2 regions of the Rhodoferax sp. SPJ21 genome follow, and region 1 is predicted to be linked to the other one. Evidence: riboswitches for the same ligand, from Rfam matches in the RefSeq annotation. Region 1 holds a riboswitch; the other holds the start of a gene.

Region 1 (7,376 bases):
GACAAGCTCAGGGCGAACGAGTTGCCTAGGCCGAAACGCTGTCCGTAAATACCGTCAACACGCCCGTATACCCATACAAATTCTGCCGGGCGATTTCGCCGGCGGCGAAGAAGCCCACCAGGGGCACATCGCCCAGCGCGCGGCGCACGATCTGCAGCTCGGCGCTGGGGCCGCCGAAATGGTTGCCGCCACGGCCGGTGCAGCTGACGTACACAGCCCCGGCAATGCGCCGTGCCGGGTGTGGGGCGGATTCGGCCTCGGGGACGGCGAGCGCGGCGGCGATCTCTACCGACAGCTCCTCGGGCTCCAGCTCTTCACGGATTTCGGCGCAGATGCGCACCAGGTCGGAGCGCGCGGCCTGCATATTGCGCTGGCAAAAGGCCAACCGGGTGCCGACCTCGACCGTGTCGGCAATGGCAATGCCTTCGCGCGCGGGGTCCAGGCCGATGATGTGGCGCACCACCACGTCGCTGCCGAAATGCGCGGTGCGCAGCATGGCATCGCCGGCGGGCGAGCGCGTCAGCCCGACCAGGGTGTTGCGCACCTTGGCCAAGGCCTCTTGCGGCTGGGCCAGGTTCACGCCCAGGTCGTGCAGCAGCACGGTCAGCGCGGGCTGGCCGTCCAGTTCCAACACCAGGTTGCCGTCCGAGGCCGTGACCGTGCGGTTGGCGCTGATGGGCTGGCAGCCCTGGGTGATGCGCGACACCAGGTGCACGCCATCGGCAAAGGCCACGCCGCTAAGACCGCCGCTGAACACGCCACCAGCCGCGCCATGGCCTTTGATATTGCCGTTGCCACCCACGGCAAACTGTACCGAGCGGGTGCGGCTGGAGGCCAGGCCGCCGAACAGGTAGCCAGTCTCGGTGCGCTGGGCCATCTCGGCCACCAGCTCGGTCAGGTCGTGGGTGTTCGCGTCGGCGTGGACCAGGGCGGTATGCGCCTCAAAGCCCAGACCCAGCGGCGCCACGCCGGAGAACACGCGGTACTGGTCGGCCGGCAGGTCGCACAGCATGACGCTGAGCGCGGGCTCGTCAAAGTACTCGACATTGTTGGCGGCAATGCCTATGCCGACGGTGCCTGACCAGTCGGTCACCTCGGGCAGCTCGCCGCTCAGGTGGTCCAGGATGTCCTGCGCATCGCCAGCGTAATGGTCGGTGATGTAGAGCAGGCCCAGGCTGGGCGCGTTGGCGTAATCCGGCAGCGCCATCTGCGCACGCAGCTGGGCCAGCACCAGGCCGGCTGCCATGCGCCACTGGGGGTGCGTGGCATGGCCATGGGGGAAAAGTTTGAGGGCAGGCATGGGCCTAGCGTCCGAAAAAATAAAGCCTCAGATTACGCGCTTTTTGGGAACAGCTTTTTTAGCAGGGGCTTTTTTGGCGGGCGTCTTATTGGCTGCGGCCTTGGCCGGGGCAGCTTGGGGTTCGGCAGCGGGCTTGGCCTTGGGGGTGGCGGCCTTGGCGAACTCGCCCACGCTTTTCAGCGCCTCCGCCGCAAAGTTGCTGGCCAGGTCCTTGCTCTTTTCCAGCGCGGCCTGGGTGCCAGCATCTTTCAACGCAGCGCCGGCAATGTGCTGGAACTGTTCGGTCAGCGAGCCCCACCATTTCAGTGGGTCCACCACGCCGGGCAGCGGGGCTGCGGGCTCGGCTTGGGGCTCAGGTGCGGCGGCCTGGGGTGGAGGCGTGGGTTCCGGTTCAGGCTCGGGTGCTGCCTCGGGCGCGGGGGTGGGTTTGAGCTTGAAGGCATCCGCCAGGTCGGCCATGCTGAAGTTCATGCCCTTGAGTGTGGCCAGGGTCATTTTCTGCACCTCCAGCGCCTGGATGGTGGCTTTCAGCGCCACCGCATTCTGGTCCAGCCAGAACTGCACCGCCTTCAGCTCGGTGATGCGCTTTTCCAGCTCTTCCACATTGATGGTGGGCGCCACCCAACCGCCGAGTGGCGACGCCGGGGCAGCGCCAGCCGCCCCCTTGCCCAGGTTCTTCAGGAAGTCAAAACCGGGCACGAATTTGCTGAAATCAAAGGCGGATGTATCGCTCATGGTGTCTCCTTGGGTGTTGCCTACACAGCTTACCCCAACCAACACCAGAAGAGATGGCTAGTCCACCAGAGACAAACCTCACACGGCGCTGTACAAACGCTGCTCGACCAAGGCTGTGCCTTGCAGTCGGCGCCAGGCCTTGGCAGCAGCCAGCACGCCCAGGTCTACCAGAGGCTCTACCAGCACGACCGTCATATAGGCAGCGCCAAAGCTGGCGATCTGGCCCAGGTTTTCAGCTCCGACGCCTCGGCCATACAAAGCCCAGAAGCCAACCCAGACCACGATGCCACCTTGGTATGCCACCGACAGCTTGAACGCCTGCTGGTAGCCAATGTCCACATAGGCCACGGTGTCCGGGATGATGCGGCGCGCCAGCGCAGAAGTGGCAAACAGGGGCACAAGCAAGGTCGTGACGTTCATTCCGTACTGGGGCACGTCTTGCCATTCGAAAAACAGGCCCTGGACCAACAAACCCGCTGCCAAGCCGATGGCCGCGGGTGCCACACCAAAAATCAGCATCAGGGTCGTGCCCAGAATCAGGTGCACCTCGGACACACCCACGGGATGGTGCGGCAGTAGTTCAAAAAAGCTGAACACCAGGGCGGTGGTGATGGCAGAGCGCAGCAGCAAGGCCAGCATGCCATCCTTCTTCACAGCATCTACCGCGAGTTTGGCGCTGTAGCCAAGGGCCGCCAGCGCAGTCGCGTAGCTCAGAATGATTTTGCTGCCGTCAACAAGTCCGGGTTCAATGTGCATGGTGTATTTCCTCAAGTGGTAACGCAGGTTGAAAGAATGGTGCGCGGTTTGAAAGGTACATGCGTTGCACCCAGACGTGGTTTCGCCATCCAGAGATGGTCAATGAAAGAGTTTTCATGGAATCAAGGACCCGATAAGAGTTCTCCCTGGCTTCCCCGCCAGGGCATGAACGTCAACGCCGCACATCCATGCAACGCACCTTGTTGGCCGGTATCCGGGCTGATGGCACAACTTCCATCGCCTTCCCAAGCGCTTGTTCAGGGCGCTCAGTGGCTGGTTGATGAAAGCGGAATGGAGACACAGCTCCATCCATCCAATTGACCGTTGCGGGGGCAGCGCAGGTGGCGCGATGGGTTGTTGCCCCATCACACTCCTGCTTCCCGTTGAACTGCGGCATGTGAACCACGCCGCGAGCACCAACGACGGCATTTTAGGCGGGGCATTTGGCATTTGGCATCTATCGATTAAAGCGATGACCTTCTCGGCGCAGAAAGAGCACCAACGTGATTGCTTCCGTGGAATGTTTGAACTGTCGCCAGGTGCATGGCATCAAGACAGTACGGTTCTCAGCGCTGAAAAGCGCGAGATCAGCAGCCAGTCCAGCAGCAGCACCGCCAGCAGTACGCCACCGGCCAAGGGGAATGCCAGCGCGGTCAGCAGCATCACCACTGCGCCGCCCTTCCACAGCGGGGCCTGGGCGGGCACGCTGGGTGCCGCCAAACGGCCGCTGCCCTTGGGGCGCCGCAGCCACCACATCACCACGCCGCTGACGCACAGCAGCACCACGGCCAGGCAAAACAGCACATTGGCGCAGGCGCTCCACAGCCCCACGTCGCCCTGGTGCAAGGCAATGCCCACCGCCATGGCCTTGGCCATGGGCGAATAGTCGGCATAGGCTGCCTCGGCCAGGATGCGACCGGTGTAACGGTCTACGTGCACAAAGCGGTCTTGGAAGGGATTGCCCATATCGCCGTTCATGGTGTCGGCCGAGATGGAGTACACGCCCGTGGCGTCCTGCGGTACGTTGATGTGGTACTGCCCGGTGAACCCCAGGCGCTGGGCCAGCGCGGCCACGCCATCCAGGTTGACGGCTTCACCGGCCAGGATGCCCGGCGTGCCGAGCTGCGAGCCGGATACCGGCAGCGGCGTTTGCTCCAGCCCCCAGGGCGCACCGCGTATGCCACCACTGTCGAGCGCAGCATGGGTGGCGTCCGATGTCGGCACGGCGTCCCACTTGCTGGCCGGGAATGTGCTCCAGGGTTGCACATACTTCGCACCCCATACGCTGGTCCACGACATGCCGCTGAGCAGGAATAGGAACAACACCACGCCCAACCAAATGCCCAGGCTGGAGTGCAAAGACTTCCACCACTTGCGGCCAGTGGCCCGCCAATCGGGCAGCAGCACTTCGGACCACTGGTTCAACTGGCGCGGCCAAAACAAATAAAGGCCGGTGATGACCATCACAATGCCCAAACCTGCGGCCACTTCCATCAGGTAGCCGCCGACCGCGCCCAGCAGCAGCTTGGCGTGGATCTGCCGGGCCCAGGCAAATACGGTGCTGTCCTTGTTCACCACCTTGAGCACCTCGGCCGTGTAGGGGTTCACGGCCACCGCATCGGTGACACCGTCGTGCGCCATCAGGAACCAGCTGGCAAGGTCGGGCGCCTTGGGGGCGATGTACTCGCGCAGCTGGGCGGCGGGGAGCTGCGTCAGTACGGGCTTGAACTGGGCCGTCACGGGCTGTGTCTGGCCCTGGGGCGCGACATACACCGTCGGGCCCAGCCGGGTTTGAAAGCCGGTGAAGTACACCATCACCAGGCCGGTCACCGCCAGCACCACCAAAAAGGGCACAACGAACAGACCGGTGTAGAAGTGCCAACGCCAGGCCGTGGCATAAAAACGGGACGTACCCGTGGCGCGCGCAGGCGCCGTTGCAGTCGCGGAAGTCATAGTTTGAAAATAGATTGCGCAGCCCCATGCGACCCCAAAATGGGGTGCATACAGCTACAGATGCGCCTGTCGGCGCGGGACATTCAGATCGACAGGGCGTCAGCCCTGCAGCAGCCCCGGCAACCGGGGGCTGAATAGGGGCCGGAAAGACCGACGCGCCTTAGTGGACGTGGTCCGCGTGCGCGCCGTGCCCGGCACCTGCGCTGCTGGCCCCAGGGGCTACCGTGGCGACGGGCAGCTTCAGGTCCAGCTTGCTTTCCACACCCTTGGCGTCCTTGAAGGTCAGCGTCAGCGGGATGGTGCTGTCCTTGGGCAGGGCTGCTTTCAGGTCCATCAGCATGACGTGGAACCCGCCGGGGCTCAGTGCCACGGGCTTGCCAGCGGGCAAGTCCAGGCCACCCTGCACCGCGCGCATGCGCATCACGTCGCCGTCCATCTTCATCTCGTGCACCTCGGCCAGGCCGGCCACGGGGGTGGACACGGCCACCAGCTTGGTGTTTTCCTTGGCGGTCAGGGTCATAAAGGCGCCAGAGGCCTTTTGACCCTGTACGCTGGTGCGGACCCAGGCGTCCTTGACCACTACGTTTTGGGCATACGCATTTTGATAAAAAAGCCCGCTAGCGCAGAGAATAGCTGCGGCAATAGCTATAAATTTCATAGTAATCAAAGCCTCAATGTTGGTGGCCGCCGACGTGGTCGGAGGGGATGATTTCCAGCTTGGCAGCGGGCGATTTCAGGTCATGCGCAGATTTGCCGGGGGCCGGAATCTCGGCCCAGTCGGTGCTGCCTTGTTCGCAGGTTTGCAGCACTTTGAACCACATCGCACCACCCTCACCACCGGTAGCCGGCAGGCTGCCGCGCAGCACGAATTCGTCGAAGTAGGCATCGGGCAGCGCGTTGCCGGGGGATGCGGTCCAGGTGATGCTGGTCACACCTTCGGTGATCTGCTTGCCGTGGTCATCCAACGGCTTGTCCAGCTTGCCGACCACGGTGGACAACACCCAGCCCGCCTTGGGCATGGGCTTGGCGCCCTGGAAGCCAGCCGGCACGGTGACGCGGATGGCCGTGGTGGCAGTGCCGTTGCAGCCGTGGCCCACGCGCAGGGCCGCGTTGTAGCCGGTGTTGCCCAAGGCGGCGGGCTCGGCCAGAACAATATGGGCAAAAGTGCTGCTGGCGCACACGGATACTGCGCAAGCAGCTACGAATTTAATAGCAAAAGAAAAAGACATGGAACAACCTCTGGATCAAGACGAAACAAGCCTCCAGCGCAGATACAACCTGCGCTGGCAGCTACACATTTGATAGTCAGAGGAAGGTCGGGGGCCCGCGTGCGGGCAGGGGCGCAGCGGTCAGCCAGGCCAGGCGCGCGGCGGGGATGCTGCGCAGCGCATAGGCCAGCGGCTGGGCGGGCGCCACACGCAGCTGCACCTCGGGCGGTGGCAGGCCACCACCGGTGATGCACAGCGGGCAGTCGCCCATCTGGCTTACCACCTGGCTGCTGCCGTCGGCCGACTTGACCAGCAGCTTGACACTACCCACGCTGGAGCAGACCAGCTCCAGCGACTGGTGGTTGACCAGCGGCGCGGCGATCGCCACACCCAGCGACAACACAAAGCACAGCAGCGCCCAGCGGGCAATGGCGTGTGTGTGGCGCAGGAAGAACATGTGGCAATTATCTACCGCGCCGCAGCGCGTGCCGACGCAGATTGCTATTTGCCGAAAGCCTGCACAGAATAAGAATGGCCTTCTTTCACGCCCAACCTGCGGCCCCGCCCGCACCACCACCGCAGCACTATGAAGCGACTCATCATTTCCAACGACGGTACCTGGAACGCCCCCGACCAGGAAGACAACGGTGTGCTTGCACCGACCAATGTGGTCAAGCTGCACAACGCCCTGGCATTGCACAGCAGCGACGGGGTGGAACAAGTCTCCTACTACCACCCCGGCGTGGGCGCCAAGACCCATCTGCTGGAGACGGCCGCCGGCGGCGCCGTGGGCGCGGGCATCAGCAAGCACATCTGCAGCGCCTACCACTGGCTGGCCACGCAGTACGAACCGGGCGACGAGATCTACATCTTCGGCTTCAGCCGGGGTGCCTTCACCGCACGCAGCCTGGGCGGTCTGCTGGGCCGAGGCCTGCTGGACCTGCGCAACCTGCCGCCCAAGGACGCCTGGGCCCGCGTGGACGCGGCCTACGCGGCCTACCAGCAGTACGAAAAACGCACACTGGACGACCGCCGCTGGGCCGCTGGCTGGAACTTCTTCCACGGCCTGGACGCCACGCCAATACGCTTCATCGGCGTGTGGGACACGGTGGGCGCTTTAGGCGTACCAGACGACCTGGAGCTACTGAACCTGTTTGACAACGCCGAAAAATGGCGCTTCCACGATACCCGGCTGGGCGCCCATGTGCGCACCGCACGCCATGCCATGGCCATCGACGAAATTCGCGCCAGCTTCACCGTCACGCGCTGGGCCAATGCCAGCGAGCACCCGGACGCAAAGGAGTTGTGGTTTCCCGGCGTGCACTGCAATGTGGGCGGCGGCTATGCCAACACAGATCTCTCCGACAGCGCACTGCAATGGATGATGCAAGAGGCCCAGGCCGCCGGCATTACCTTCCGCCCCG
Region 2 (7,376 bases), on a different contig from region 1:
GCAGCAAGGCGCCGACCAGAGCCAGGCCGCCGCCAACCAGAATCGCCAGTAGCATGCGCGGCAGGCGCAGATCGACCACGATGCGGTCCACCATGCTGTAGCGCGCATCGTCTGCACCGCTGAGCAACAAGCCCAGGCCATGTCCCACCTGGGACAGACTCACCGAGGTCGAGCCAGAGACTACCGACACCATGCCGACGCCCACCAAGGCCAACAACAGCAAGGCCACGCGCACGAACGCAGGCCCGCCATTCGCCCAGCGGGATGCCGATCGCATGGTGGTCAATGTGCTCAACGCGCGGCCGCCTTGGCTATTTTTTCAATGGCGCCGATATTCGCCGGGCCGGGCGTCAGCTCTTCATAGCGCAGAGCCACAAAGCGCTTGTTCTTGACCGCGTCGGTGTGCTGCATCAGAGGATGCTGTTGCAGGAACTGCAGCAGCTTGTCAGCGCCGCCACCGTTCTGGTAGTCCAGCAGCACCAGGAACTGGGGGTTGCGCGCGGCCACCGCCTCCCACGACACCGTACCCCAGCTGGTTTCCACGTCGTCCATGATGTTGCGGCCACCGGCGGCTTCCATCATTGCGGTGGGAATGGCGTACTTGCCGGCGGTGAAGGGCTTGTCTTCGCCAGAATCAAACAAGAACATGCGCAAAGGTTCTTTGCTTGGAGCCTTGGGCAAGCGGGCCAGGCGCTGCTTCCAGCCCTCTGTCTGGGCCTTGGCTTCGGCCTCTTTGCCGAAGATAGTGCCCAGCTTGAGGTAGTCGCCGTACAGCAGGTCCATGGATGCACGCGGGCGTGCCTTGTCCACATGGATGCAGCTCTCGGACAACACCAATGTCGGAATTTTGTATTTCTGCAGCGTGGTCGGAGTGACGTCGCCGCCCACCTTCATGCCGTAGTTCCAGCCGGCAAAAAAGAAGTCGGGGTTGGCGGCCAGGATGTTTTCCAGGGTTGGCTGTTTGGGTGCGATCTCGCGGATGTTGCCCAGCGCCTGTTTGAACTCGGGGCTCATCTTGTACCAGCCGCTGATGCCGCTGACACCCACCATGTTCTTTTGCAGACCCAGCGACAGGGCCATGTCGGTCATATTGATGTCGTGGATCAGGGCAGCCTTGGGCGGGGCGGCGAAAGTGATTTTTTCACCGCAGCTGTCTACCGTCACCGGGAAAGTCTGGGCCTGCACGCCGACGGCATATAGCGATAGCGCGCCCAGCAGCAGGCACCCAACTGGGGAAAATTTCAAACGACGCACGGTAAATGCCATGGTTCTTTTCTTTGCTTCAACAGTTAAAAATCAATGTGCCAACGGGCGGACATGGGGCCGCGTGGCATGCAGCGGCTTGTGCGCGGTTTGCGGCGACTCGAACACTGCAACCGCATGCTCGCGGTGCGGCAGCGGCAGGTAGAACACGTCCATGCCGAAGTTGCCCAGCACCAGCTCCTTGGTCAGCACCTTGGCGGGCAGGTCTTCGGCCACCACCTGGCCCTGGCCTAGCAGCAGCACGCGGTGGGCAAAGCGCTGCACTAGGCTCAGCTCGTGCAGGGCCGCGACCACGGTCACACCCAGCCCTGTCAACAGGTCCAGCATGTCGGCGCGGGTACGCAGATCAAGGTGGTTGGTGGGCTCGTCCAGCAACAGGATGCGCGGCTGCTGCGCAATGGCCCGGGCGATGGCGGCGCGTTGCTGCTCGCCGCCAGACAGGGTGCGCATCAAGCGGTCCTGCAGTTGCTCCAGATGGCAGCGCTGCAAAGCGCTTTGTACCGCTTCAGCATTCTCATCCCGGCTGGCATCGACGTGTGGCGTACGGCCCAGGGCCACGTAGTCGCGTACCCGCAGCTGGCCGTGCACCTGCTCGTGCTGGTGCACCACCGCCAACTGGCGCGCGCGCTGCATGCCGGGCATCTGCGCCAGATCTTGGCCGCCCACCAGCACCCGGCCTTGCGTGGGCTTGAGGCGGCCCGCCATCACCTGCAGCAGGCTGGTCTTGCCCGAACCATTCGGCCCTACCAGCGCGATGTGCGCGCCAAACGGCACGGACACCGAGACCTGGCTCAGCACCGCCTTGTCCTGGCGCAGCAGGGACACGGCCTGCACTTCCAGCAGGGGTTGGGCGGTGGGATTCGGGGTGCTCATGGCTTTGGCAAACGCTCAGTCTTCAATGCCGCGCTGGGCGGGCACGCCGGCCTTGAAATGGTGCTTGACCAGCGTCATCTCCGTCACGGTGTCGGCCAGCTCGACCAACTCGGCAGGCGCGCCCCGGCCAGTCAGCACCACATGCACATGGGGCGGGCGCTCACGCAGGCAGGCCAACACCGGCTCCAGTGGTATCCAGCCGTAGCGCAGCGGGTACATGATTTCGTCCAGCACCACCATGAAGTGTTCGCCAGCGCGCACCGTAGCCTCGGCCTGGGCCCAGCCAAACTGGGCCAGCTCGGCAGAGTGGTCCAGGTCGCGGCTCTTCCAGCTGAAGCCGTCGCCCAGGCCGATGATGGGAATGCCCAGTTGCTCAAACAAGCGGTGCTCGCCAAAGCGCGCGGTTGGCACCTTCATGAACTGGTAGACCTTGACCACTTTGCCCCGGCCATGCGCGCGCAGCGCCAGGCCGAAAGCGGCCGTGCTCTTGCCCTTGCCAGTGCCGGTGTGCACGATAACCAGGCCGCGCCGCTCGCCCTGGGGCTTGGGGGTGTCGCGCAGCAGCGGTGGGGATTCGATTTCCATGGGGAGGTCCTAATGAAGGGTCAGCCGGGCGCAAACAGCGTTGCCACTGCGCCGGGGTTGGACGGAAAGTACATGTGCATGAAGGAGGCGTGCAAGCGCTGGCTGCGGTACACCGGTTCGGCATAGCTGCGTTCGCGCTGCGGCGCCGTGAAGGCCACGGCGGGCAGCGTGCTGTCCATGCGCGCATGGTGGAAGCTGTGGCCGCGCAGCCGGCCTTCGGGCAATTGCACCGCGTGCATGCCCAAGTTGACGAACCGCTTTTGCAAGGCGCCGGTGCCAGGCAGCAGTCCCCACATAGGCACGGCAATGCCATCGTGGCCGGCCAGGCTGTCCAGCAGCGCCAGCATGCCGCCGCATTCAGCGACGATGGGTTTGCCCTGCGCATGGTGGGCATGCACCGCCTCGCGCATGGCCTGGTTGGACTGCAAGTTATGCAAATACAGCTCGGGGTAGCCACCGGGCAGATACAGACTGTGCGCATCGGGCAGGGTTGCATCGGCCAGCGGCGAGAAGAACACCAGCTCGGCCCCCAGCGCACGCAGCGTGTCCAGATTGGCGGCGTACAGGAATGAGAAAGCCGCATCACGGGCGATGGCGATACGCACGCCGGCCAGCCGCTGCGGCAAGGGTTCGGCTACCACCGGCTCGAAACGCACCGGGCTGGCCATGCCTTCCACGCTGGGGCCAATGGCTTGCGCGGCTTTGGCGATGCGCGCATCCAATTGCTCCACTTCAGAGGCCTGCACCAGGCCCAAGTGGCGCTCGGGCAGGCTGTAATCGGCCGAACGCGGCATGGCGCCAAACCAGCGCAGGCCGGGGGGCAGGCTGTTTTTCAGCATCTGTGCGTGGCTGTCGCTGCCCACACGGTTGGCCAGCACGCCGGCAAACTGCAGGCCGGGCCGGTAACTGTGCAGACCATGGGCCACCGCGCCGAAGGTCTCCGCCATGGAGGCGCCGTCAATCACCATCAGCACGGGCAGACCCAGGCGCTCGGCCAGGTCGGCGCTGCTGGGCGTGCCGTCGAACAGGCCCATCACGCCTTCCACCAGGATCACGTCGGCCTCGGCTGCTGCCGCATGCAGCAGCGCGCGGCAATGGGCCTCGCCACACATCCACAGGTCCAGCTGGTAGACCGGGTGGCCGCTGGCGCGCTCCAGCACCATGGGGTCCAGAAAGTCGGGGCCGGTCTTGAAGACGCGCACGCGCCGGCCCTGGCTGCGGTGCCATGCAGCCAGCGCAGCCGTGACGGTGGTCTTGCCCTGGCCGGAGGCCGGAGCCGACACCAGCAGTGCATCACACAGCTTAGGCATCAAATAGCCCGCAAGCGCATATTCCGCCTGCGGGAGCAGCTATAAATTTGGTAGTACATCATTCAGCCCCACACGCCCGCCGCGCGACAAGATGGATCGGTGTGACCCGGAGGCAAAGAGATCAGAGGGCGCAGACGCAGACGGAGCAATGTCCGGCACGCCACGAAGCCCGCTGACACCCGCCCACCGCAAGGTCACGCTTGTGCTAACAGGCCGGTATCCGGGCTCACGAGGGAAAAGAAGGACTTTTCTGCGGGGCCACCTTCCCATGCATTGGATGCACAGTGGCAGATGAGGCCGCGCTTTGGCTCGCTTACCGTTGCGGGGGCAGCATCGGCATCGCACCGACTTCCCGTTTAATCCTCCGAGCCCGAGGGCTGAAAGACACCTGCTAACGTGTTTCCAGTGTACCAGCCCCCCTGAGGAGCGAGACGCGCAGTCCAGCCTGCACCGCCTGCTTCAGTGCCACGCCGATCACGTCCAGGAACGACGAACGCATGCGCCAGCGGTGCCAGTACAGAGCCACGTCCAGGTGCTGTCCGGGCAGTATGTCAATCAGCGAGCCTTCCGCAATGCCCTCGGCAACCAAGGCCTCGGGGGCCAGCCCCCAGCCCAGGCCGCGCGCCACGGCATGTACAAATCCGTGCACCGAGGGAATGAAATGCGTGGGCGACAGCTGGGCGGTATTCGCCAATTGGGCGATGAACAGGTCGTGCAGCCTGTCCTTGCGGTTGAAGCCCAGCATGGGCGCGTGGTGCAGCGCCTCCTCGCGGTCGGCGGTGGCGAAATAGCTTTGCGCAAACCCGGGCGATGCCACGGCCAGGTAGCGCATCACCCCCAGGTGCTCGGCGGTGCAGCCGTAGGTCGGGTCGGGGCTGGAGCTAACCGCGCCCATCACCGTGCCCTCGCGCAGCAGCACGGCTGAATGGTCCTGGTCCTCCGCACGGATGTCCAGGCACATCTGCACGCCCGGCGGCAGCACGTCGAACACCGACAGAAACCAGGTCTCCAGAGAGTCCACGTTCACCGCGATGGGTACGCGCTGCATGGCTGCGCCCAGCATTTCGGGCGCGCCCACCTCGCTGAGCATCTCGGCCTCCAGCATCGATACCTGCTCGGCAAACCGGGCCAGCACCATGCCCGCGCTGGTCGCCTGGGTGGGCGTGGAACGCTGCAGCAGCACCTGGCCCAGGTGTTCCTCCAGCAGCTTGACGCGCTGGCTGATGGCCGAGGGCGTGACATGCAGGCGCTTGGCCGCCGCCTCAAAGCTGCCCTCGCGCAACACCATCGCAAAAGCCGCCAGATGCGCGTTATCAATTTTCATAATTTAGAAATACTAAACCATCGTTAAAAAAATTAGTTTTATTTCTTTTTCAAAGCCCACTAACCTGCGGCTCCCTGACAACACAGGGTGTTATTCCAGAGCCGGGAAGACCCTAGATTCGTATCCTTACCGAGATCCACGATGAAAAAACTGCTGCTTTCGATTGCCCTGGGCGCCATCAGCCTGAGCGCCCTGTCCCAGGGTAAAGACCTCAAAGTCGCCATCGACCCCACCTACGAGCCCTTCACCTTCAAGACTGCCGACGGCAAGCCCACCGGCTTCGATGTGGACATCGCCAGCGCCCTGTGCGAGAAGATCAAACGCAAATGCGTGTTCGTCGAACAGGTCTGGGACAGCATGATCCCCGGCCTGCAAGCCAAGAAATACGACGCCATCATCAGCTCCATGACCATCAATGAAGAACGCCTGCGCGTGGTGGACTTCAGCGACAAGTACTACTTCACACCCAGCACGGTGGTCATCAAAAGCAATATTGCCTATGCCGGCGACGCCTCGCTCAAGGGCAAGAAACTCGGCGTGCTCAAGGGCAGCACCCAAGAGAAATACGCCAACGGCGAACTGAAAAAAGTGGGCGCCATCATCACCCCCTATGAAGCCCAAGACCAGGTTTATCTGGACATCAAGGCCGGCCGCCTGGACGGCACCGTAGCTGACATCATCGAAGTGACCGGCGGCTTCCTGAGCAAACCCGAAGGCAAGGACTACAAGACCGTGGGACCAGAGCTGTACATCCCCAAATACTTCGGCACCGGCGTGGGCGTAGCCATCCGCAAGGGTGACAAGGCCTTGAAGGATGAGCTCAACGTGGCCATCAAGGCCATCCGCGCCGACGGCACCTACAAGACCTTGAACGACAAGTACTTCAAGATGGATGTTTACGGCAAGCTGTAAGCCGTTACAGCACGCACCAGAACTCCAGGCCATCGCGCTGTGCCACGGCGCCATGGCTTGTTCTTTAACTCCCCCCTGGTTTTACCGTGTCTGACTATTACTCATCCATCCTCCACGGCGCACTGCTCACGGTCGGCGTGTCCCTGGCCGCGCTGGTGGTCTCGGTGCTGCTGGGCCTGCTGGGCGCGGCTGCCAAGCTCTCCGGGCGGCCCCTTTTGGTGGTGCCCGCCACGCTGTACACCACTGTCATCCGAGGCATCCCGGACCTGGTGCTGATGCTGTTGGTGTTCTACGGCGGCACGATTGGCGTGAATTCCCTGCTGGAGATGGCCGGCAGCGAGGCGACTCTGGACCTGGAGCCGTTCACGGCCGGGGTGCTGACCCTGGGTTTCATCTACGGTGCGTACATGACCGAGACGTTTCGCGGCGCCATCATGGCGATTCCGCGCGGGCAGTTCGAGGCGGCGGCCGCCTTCGGCATGGGACCGCGTCAGGCGTTCCTGCGTATCACGGCGCCGCAGATGGTGCGCTATGCCTTGCCGGGCTTTACGAATAACTGGCTGGTGTTGATCAAGGCGACAGCCTTGGTGAGTTTGATTGGTCTGCAGGAGATGACCTATCTGGCCAAGCAGGCCAGTGCGGCGACCCGCTCGCCGTTTGTCTATTTGCTGTTTGCCGGGGCTTTGTTCCTGGTCTACACCTGGGTGTCGCTGGAGGTGTTGCGCAGGCTGAATGCCCGCTACAGCCTGGGCACCAAGCGCATTACGCTGTGAGGATGACGTTATGAATTGGGAAGTCATCTTTCGCGAAGAAAGCCTGGCCATGTTTGGCGAGGGGATTCTGAATACGCTGTGGCTGTTGGTGGCCTCTGTCGCCATCGGGGCGGTGCTGGCGGTGGCCTTTGCTTTGGCTTTGACGAGCAACAACACCGTTCTCAAACGGTTGGTGGGGGCCTATACCTTTGTGATTCGGGGTACGCCGCTGCTGATCCAGGTGTATTTGATTTACTACGGTCTGGCACAGCTGGAGTGGATACAGGCGCGCTGGGACACGGTGTGGCCGCTGGTGTATTTCAAGAACGCGTTCTTCTGCGCCTTGCTGGCATTTGC

What was found. Region 1 has a riboswitch for cobalamin ahead of AC4BBN_RS08365 (energy-coupling factor ABC transporter permease). Riboswitches for the same ligand answer to the same signal wherever they lie in the genome.
Region 2: it holds a riboswitch for cobalamin, as region 1 does, so the genes downstream of both, AC4BBN_RS04130 (cobyrinic acid a,c-diamide synthase CobB) here and AC4BBN_RS08365 (energy-coupling factor ABC transporter permease) in region 1, are expected to answer to the same signal.

What each region holds. Positions count from the first base shown of each region.
Region 1 is NZ_JBYZMO010000002.1:131,973-139,348, forward strand. Features, by position in the region: gene AC4BBN_RS08355 (FIST signal transduction protein) at 26-1,300, opposite strand; gene AC4BBN_RS08360 (PhaM family polyhydroxyalkanoate granule multifunctional regulatory protein) at 1,328-2,035, opposite strand; gene AC4BBN_RS08365 (energy-coupling factor ABC transporter permease) at 2,114-2,791, opposite strand; cobalamin riboswitch at 2,980-3,227, opposite strand; gene AC4BBN_RS08370 (PepSY-associated TM helix domain-containing protein) at 3,341-4,744, opposite strand; gene AC4BBN_RS08375 (copper chaperone PCu(A)C) at 4,905-5,402, opposite strand; gene AC4BBN_RS08380 (YcnI family protein) at 5,416-5,973, opposite strand; gene AC4BBN_RS08385 (DUF2946 family protein) at 6,050-6,409, opposite strand; gene AC4BBN_RS08390 (T6SS phospholipase effector Tle1-like catalytic domain-containing protein) at 6,539-7,376, shown strand, end outside.
Region 2 is NZ_JBYZMO010000001.1:921,547-928,922, forward strand. Features, by position in the region: gene AC4BBN_RS04110 (FecCD family ABC transporter permease) at 1-277, opposite strand, end outside; gene AC4BBN_RS04115 (ABC transporter substrate-binding protein) at 292-1,266, opposite strand; gene AC4BBN_RS04120 (ABC transporter ATP-binding protein) at 1,297-2,136, opposite strand; gene cobO (cob(I)yrinic acid a,c-diamide adenosyltransferase) at 2,152-2,721, opposite strand; gene AC4BBN_RS04130 (cobyrinic acid a,c-diamide synthase CobB) at 2,742-4,031, opposite strand; cobalamin riboswitch at 4,226-4,438, opposite strand; gene AC4BBN_RS04135 (LysR family transcriptional regulator ArgP) at 4,423-5,355, opposite strand; gene AC4BBN_RS04140 (transporter substrate-binding domain-containing protein) at 5,497-6,267, shown strand; gene AC4BBN_RS04145 (ABC transporter permease) at 6,354-7,040, shown strand; gene AC4BBN_RS04150 (ABC transporter permease) at 7,051-7,376, shown strand, end outside.